2 regions of the Enterobacter sp. FW301-JW81 genome follow, and region 2 is predicted to be linked to the other one. Evidence: predicted binding sites of a transcription regulator. Region 2 holds the regulator's gene; the other holds the start of a gene.
The links. The regulator Fur, encoded in region 2, represses iron uptake genes when iron is present. The targets are predictions, from matches to a motif close to ATAATAATGAGAACNACTATCAA.

Region 1: a site for Fur is predicted at 1,582-1,604, ahead of sufA (Fe-S cluster assembly scaffold SufA). Genes of this name have one in related genera too.

What each region holds. Positions count from the first base shown of each region.
Region 1 covers NZ_JBYTBA010000001.1:593,390-597,079, forward strand. Annotated here, with positions in the region: gene AC3WOK_RS02815 (diguanylate phosphodiesterase) at 1-413, shown strand, start outside; gene AC3WOK_RS02820 (MerR family transcriptional regulator) at 602-1,330, shown strand; gene sufA (Fe-S cluster assembly scaffold SufA) at 1,644-2,012, shown strand; gene sufB (Fe-S cluster assembly protein SufB) at 2,021-3,511, shown strand; gene sufC (Fe-S cluster assembly ATPase SufC) at 3,521-3,690, shown strand, end outside.
Region 2 covers NZ_JBYTBA010000005.1:416,356-420,045, forward strand. Annotated here, with positions in the region: gene chiP (chitoporin ChiP) at 1-973, shown strand, start outside; gene chiQ (ChiQ/YbfN family lipoprotein) at 1,021-1,350, shown strand; gene fur (ferric iron uptake transcriptional regulator) at 1,458-1,904, opposite strand; gene fldA (flavodoxin FldA) at 2,195-2,725, opposite strand; gene ybfE (LexA regulated protein) at 2,881-3,168, opposite strand; gene ybfF (esterase) at 3,297-3,690, opposite strand, start outside.

The DNA.
Region 1 (3,690 bases), on a different contig from region 2:
AGCAAATTGTGGTGGAGTTTACCGAAAGCGAAGCCATTTCCCGTTTTGATGAATTCACCGATTCGGTCAGGCAGCTCAAAAGTGCGGGCCTCAGCGTGACGATCGATCACTTTGGCGCCGGATTTGCGGGGCTTCAGCTGCTGGCTCAGTTCCAGCCGGACAGAATTAAGATTAATCGCGATCTGGTCGCTAACGTGCACAAAAGCGGCCCCCGACAGGCCATCATTCAGGCGATTATCAAATGCTGTTCCTCGCTCGAGATCCAGTTCTGCGCGGTGGGCGTTGAGAAGGCAGAAGAGTGGATGTGGCTGGAGTCCGCGGGAATTTCCCAGTTCCAGGGACATCTTTTTGCCAGCCCCCGACACGGCGGTATTCCGGCTATTGCGTGGCCAGAGAAGAAATTAGATTTCTGATAAAGCTGTACACATCGGGCAGAGTTAACTGTACGAACTGCAAATTTTATACAACAATGTATTAACAGGTGAGGGGGAGAAGCAGCTCATTCACCTGAGCAAAATGCGGTCTTAGTTATACAAATGGTGTGTACAATCTGATAAGGTTGGTGCAGTTAGGTATGGAAGTTCTGAGCGTGAGGGAGTTAATGGCCTATTACAGTATCGGCGAAGTGGCCGAACGATGCGGTATCAACCCCGTTACGCTGCGTGCCTGGCAGCGCCGTTATGGATTGTTGAAGCCGCAGCGCAGCGAAGGGGGTCATCGTCAGTTCGACGATGAAGATATCCTGCGCATTGAAGAGATCAAACGCCTGATGAAAAGCGGCGTTTCGGTCGGAAAAGTGAAAGCCTTGCTGGAAAACAAGGAAGTGTTGACGCAGGGCAACTGGGTCTCGTTCCAGGAAGAGATGATGACCGTTTTGCGCTACGCCAGCCCGGCAAAGCTGCGCGCCAAAATAGGCGAGTTCCGCCGCGATCACGCGATGGATCCGCTGATTGACAATATTATCTCTCCTGTCCGTCAGCGAATGAATCAGGATCAAAACACCGTGCGTCACATGGCGAGCCTGTTTGACGGCGTGCTGATCGAATTCGCGATTGCGAGTCTGGCGGAATCCCGCAAGAAAGCCGGTCAGGACGCTCTCCTTATTGGCTGGGAATGCGATGACCGTACCCATCTTTGGCTCGAGGCCGCGCGCTTATCGCAGAAGGGCTGGCATATTGACGTGCTGGCTGAACCGATTGACTCACCGCGTCCCGAGCTTTTCCCCGGGCAAAAAATCTTCGTCTGGACGGGAAAATCGCCAACGCCTCGCCAGCAGGAACAGCTAGACCACTGGCGTGAGCAGGGCTTTGCTGTCTCATTTCATCACTGATCGTGAGAGGCCTTGAGGGCCTTTTTTTGTTTTTGTCCCGTTCCTCACTAAAGCTATCTCAAAAATAGGCATTTCCGATGCATATTTTATTTTTCTCCTCTCCGTCATAAATGCCGTGACGAAATGCATTATTAATCAATATATTGAACAAATAAATCCATCCTGCCTGCATCTTCCTACAGGGTCTATGCTTAATAAAAGTAGCCAAAAAGGGCGGTTTAGCCGAATGCCCCTGCTGTCAGAGGGTTGAAGTGATAATCGTTATCACTAACATGGTGTTATGCCCTGATGGCTTATCAGATGAGGTGGACCTATGGAACTGCATTCAGAAACCTTTAATCCTGCCGATTTTGCCTGGCGCGGCTTAACACTCACGCCGGCGGCGGCGGCGCATATTCACGAGCTGGTGGCGAAAAAGCCCGAGATCCTCGGCGTGCGTTTAGGTGTCAAACAGACCGGTTGCGCAGGCTTCGGTTACGTGCTCGACACCGTCATCGAACCCGAGAAGGATGACCTGGTATTCGAAACGGACGGCGCAAAATTGTACGTCGCGCTGCAGGCCATGCCGTTTATCGACGGCACCGAAGTGGACTACGTCCGCGAAGGCTTAAACCAGTTATTCAAATTTCATAACCCGAAAGCCCAGAGCGAATGCGGCTGCGGCGAAAGCTTTGGGGTATAGGCGGTACTATGTCTCGTAATACTGAAGCAACGAGTGAAGTAAATACCTGGAGCGGTGGGCACCTCAACTATAAAGAGGGGTTCTTCACCCAGCTGCAGACGGACGAGCTGGCGAAAGGCATCAACGAAGATGTCGTTCGGGCGATCTCGGCGAAACGAAATGAACCCGAGTGGATGCTGGAGTTTCGCCTGAGCGCCTTCCGCGCCTGGCTGGAGATGGAAGAGCCACACTGGCTGAAAGCGCATTATGACAAGCTGAACTATCAGGACTACAGCTACTACTCCGCGCCCTCCTGCGGCAGCTGTGATGACACCTGCGCCTCGCAGCCCGGCGCGGTGCAGCAAACCGGCGCGGAAAACAGCTTCCTCAGCAAAGAGGTGGAAGAGGCCTTTAACCAGCTGGGCGTGCCGGTGCGTGAGGGGAAAGAGGTGGCGGTGGACGCCATTTTTGACTCCGTCTCGGTGGCGACCACCTACCGCGAAAAGCTGGCCGAGCAGGGGATCATTTTCTGCTCCTTCGGCGAAGCCATTCACGATCATCCGGAACTGGTGAAAAAATACATCGGGACCGTGGTGCCCTCTAACGACAACTTCTTTGCGGCGCTCAACGCGGCGGTGGCCTCAGACGGCACCTTTATCTACGTGCCGAAAGGGGTACGTTGCCCGATGGAGCTCTCGACCTATTTCCGCATCAATGCGGAAAAAACCGGTCAGTTCGAGCGCACGATTCTGGTGGCGGACGAAGGCAGCTACGTTAGCTACATCGAAGGGTGTTCCGCCCCGGTGCGCGACAGCTATCAGCTGCACGCGGCGGTGGTGGAGGTCATCATCCATAAAGATGCCGAGGTGAAGTACTCGACGGTGCAAAACTGGTTCCCCGGCGACGGCAATACCGGAGGCATCCTGAACTTCGTCACCAAGCGCGCGCTGTGCGAAGGTGAAAACAGCAAGATGTCGTGGACCCAGTCAGAAACCGGCTCTGCCATCACCTGGAAATACCCGAGCTGCATTCTGCGTGGGGATAACTCCATCGGTGAGTTCTACTCGGTGGCGCTCACCAGCGGCCATCAGCAGGCGGATACCGGCACCAAGATGATCCACATTGGTAAAAACACCAAATCGACCATCATCTCGAAAGGCATCTCTGCCGGGCACAGCCAGAACAGCTATCGCGGGCTGGTGAAAATCATGCCGACGGCCACCAACGCGCGAAACTTTACCCAGTGTGACTCAATGCTGATTGGCGCAGACTGCGGCGCGCACACCTTCCCGTACGTTGAGTGTCGAAACAACACCGCCCAGCTTGAACATGAGGCGACGACGTCGCGGATTGGGGAAGATCAGCTCTTCTACTGCCTGCAGCGCGGGATCAGCGAAGAAGATGCCATCTCGATGATCGTTAACGGCTTCTGTAAGGACGTGTTCTCTGAACTGCCGCTGGAATTTGCCGTTGAAGCCCAAAAACTCCTCGCCATTAGTCTTGAACACAGCGTCGGTTAAGGAAAGCACATGTTAAGCATTAAAGATTTACAGGTTAGCGTAGAAGACAAAGCGATCCTGCGTGGCCTCAATTTTGACGTTAAGCCGGGTGAAGTTCACGCCATCATGGGGCCGAACGGTTCCGGGAAAAGTACGCTTTCTGCGACGCTGGCGGGCCGCGAAGATTATGAGGTGACCCA
Region 2 (3,690 bases):
CCCGGTATGGGCGCGCGGTGGCTATATTCAGCCAACCGGCCAGACGCTGTTAGCACCGCACTGGAGCTTTATGCCGGGTACCTATCAGGGGGCAGAAGCCGGGGCGAACTTTGACTACGGTGATGCGGGTGCGTTGAGCTTCTCTTATATGTGGACCAACGAGTATAAAGCACCATGGCACATCGAAATGGACAAGTTCTACCAGAACGATAAGAAAACCAAAGTAGATTATCTGCACTCGCTGGGTGCGAAATACGACTTCAAAAACGATCTGGTTCTCGAAGCCGCATTTGGCCAGGCGCAAGGTTATGTCGATCAGTATTTTGCCAAGGCCAGCTATAAGTTTGATGTTGCGGGTAGCCCGCTGAGCACCAGCTACCAGTTCTACGGCACGCGCGACAAGGTCAGCAACGGTGGCGTCAATGATATTTATGACGGTACCGCGTGGTTGCAGGCGTTGACCTTTGGCTACAAGGTCGGTCAGGTTGATTTGCGCCTGGAAGGCACGTGGGTGAAGGCGGAAGGGCAGCAGGGGTACTTCCTGCAGCGTATGACCCCGACCTATGCATCGTCCAACGGCCGTCTTGATATCTGGTGGGATAACCGTTCCGACTTCAACGCCGACGGCGAGAAAGCGGTCTTCTTCGGCGCAATGTATGACCTCAAAAACTGGAATCTGCCTGGCTGGGCCGTGGGTGCCTCTTACGCTTACGCCTGGGATGCAAAACCTGCCGATATGGCAACACCGGACGCCTATTACGATCCAAACTATCGCCTGAAAGAGTCCTCCTACAGCCTGGATGCTATCTATACCCTGCAGGATGGCCGCGCGAAAGGCACGATGTTCAAACTGCACTTCACCCAGTATGACAACCACTCCGATATCCCGAGCTATGCGGGCGGTTACGGCAACATCTTCCAGGATGAACGTGACGTGAAATTCATGGTTATCGCACCGTTCACCATCTTCTGATGAATCGTCCGGCGGGTTAGCGCCCGCCGGACCGGAGACTGCACATGATGAAAAAAATCGTAATTGTCGCGCTGCTGGCGTCGGGGCTGGTGGCGTGTTCTCAGAGCCAGGCGCCTAAAGAAGATTCCCGGCTGAAGGAGGCCTATAGCGCGTGCATCAATACCGCTGAAGGCTCGCCGGAGAAAATTCAGGCCTGCCAGAGCGTGTTGAATGTGCTGAAAAAAGAGAAGGCGCATGAGCAGTTCGCAACGCAGGAAAATGTTCGCGTGATGGATTACCAGGCCTGTATCCAGGCGCGTAAAACCGGTAACGATCAGGAAGTGGCGAAGCGTTGCGACCAGATCTGGAAAGAGATCCGCAGCAATAACAGTAACTAACCTGCTGTTACCATGCCCGGTGGCGCTATGCTTACCGGGCTTTTTTATACCTGAAAACAGGCGAAAAAAAAGCCAACCTTGCGGCTGGCTCAGAGTATGAAGACTGATTATTTTGCGTCGTGCGCGTGGTCATCTTCGCGGCAGTCGCCTTCAGCGCAGTGACCGTAAAGGTACAGGCTGTGGTTGGTCAGGCGGATGCCATGACGCGCGGCGATTTCACGCTGGCGTGATTCAATGGAATCATCGCTAAATTCAATGACCTTGCCGCAATCGAGGCAGATCAGGTGATCGTGGTGCTGCTGCTGGGTCAGTTCGAAAACAGATTTACCACCTTCGAAATTATGACGGGTAACAATGCCCGCGTCATCAAACTGGTTCAGCACGCGATAGACGGTAGCCAGCCCAATCTCTTCACCCATGTCGATAAGACGTTTATAGAGGTCTTCCGCACTGACATGGTGATTGTCTGGACCCTGAAGCACTTCGAGGATTTTTAACCGAGGAAGCGTAACTTTCAGGCCAGCCTTCTTTAATGCGGTATTGTTGTCAGTCATGCGGAATCTGTCCTGTTGCTAAACGATTCACTTCTGTAGGAAGTGACAGAAAATGCACCCGGGATAATGCGTCTCATTATAGAACTGCCATGGCTAAATGAAAACTGCAAGTCTCAGGCAAAATATGCTTATAAAAACGTGGTATCACCAACAAACTTGCTCAATGGAAAACCACGTTTATCAGGGAGACATTGTACAGGTCTGGGCGAAAAAGTTAAAAGATTGTAGCGATTAATTTAATCGGTTTGACCTGGAGCACGGGCGCAGCCGCCGCTGCGCCGCGATAAAAATCAGGCGTTAAGAATATCGTCCAGGTGCAGTTCCTCACGGATCTGCTTAACCCATTTCTCAACGCGCTCTGCCGTCAGCTCTGGCTGGCGGTCTTCGTCAATGGCCAGACCCACGAAATGATCGTCATCGGCCAGGCCTTTAGACGCTTCGAAGTGGTAACCGGCAGTTGGCCAGTGGCCAACGATCACTGCGCCATTCGGCTCAATGATGTCGCGGATAGTCCCCAGCGCGTCACAGAAGTACTCGGCGTAGTCTTCCTGATCGCCGCAGCCAAACAGGGCGACCAGCTTACCGTTGAAGTCGACTTCTTCCAGCGTCGGGAAGAAATCATCCCAGTCGCACTGGGCTTCACCGTAGTACCACGTTGGAATACCCAGCAGAAGAATGTCATAGCCTTCGAGATCTTCTTTGCTGCTCTTGGCGATGTCATGCACATCAGCAACGTCTTTACCGAGCTGTTTTTGAATGTTTTTTGCGATATTTTCGGTATTGCCGGTATCACTGCCAAAGAAAATGCCGATGATTGCCATGAGTAAAATAACCTCTTGAAACTTAATAGTATGGTGGCGCAATTCGGCCACGGATAAGGGCAATAATAGCAGAACTGGCAACCCTGCGGAAACAGCTATCGCGCAGGACTGCACTCCGTGCTACATGAAAAGGGCGATAAAGGGGATTTTCAGACTTATGCCTGGCTGCGTAACGTCTCAAGCTGGGCGATCAACATCTCTTCAATGAGCTCGCTGCGGCTGATATTTCGCGCGTCAGCCAGCTCGTTAAGCGCATCGACGGCGTCGGCGTTAAGCTTCAGTTCGACACGCTTAAGCCCACGATTTTTATCGCGTTTAAGCTGGTTGCGTTTATTGATACGCAGCTGTTCATCGCGCGAAAGCGGATTCGTCTTGGGTCGTCCCGGTCGACGTTCATTCGCGAACAGATCTAGTGTCGTACGGTCCGTTTGTTCTTTGGCCATGATTCTGAGACTTCGGGGGAAACACGCCGCCCTGCTAATGCCCGGGCGATAAGCGCGCCATCATACATCACCAAAAACGGCACGCCAACGACTGGAAGCCCGCAGCCTTCCAGTCGCTCTCTTTTTAATCAATTCGCAGTATCAGCGAGATAGCGGCGAATGGCGCGCAGCACGGCGTCAGGTTTTTCTGCGTGAACCCAGTGTCCGGCCCCGGCAATCACGTGGGCGCGCGCCTGCGGGAATTGTGCCAGCAAGGTGTCGCGGTACGCGTCGGTAATATAAGGAGAGTTACCGCCACGAATGAAGAGGGTAGGGTGTGGCCAGGCAGGTACCGTTTCCCAGCCAACGATATTGTTGTACTGCTCCCAGAGCACCGGCACGTTAAAACGCCATTGTCCGTCAACAAATGACTTCAGCAGGAATTGCACAACGCCTTCTTCATCAAGATGGTCACGCATGACCGCAGCCGCCTGCTGGCGGGTCGCGACACCCGCTTCAGTAACCGCATTGATGGCGGCAAAA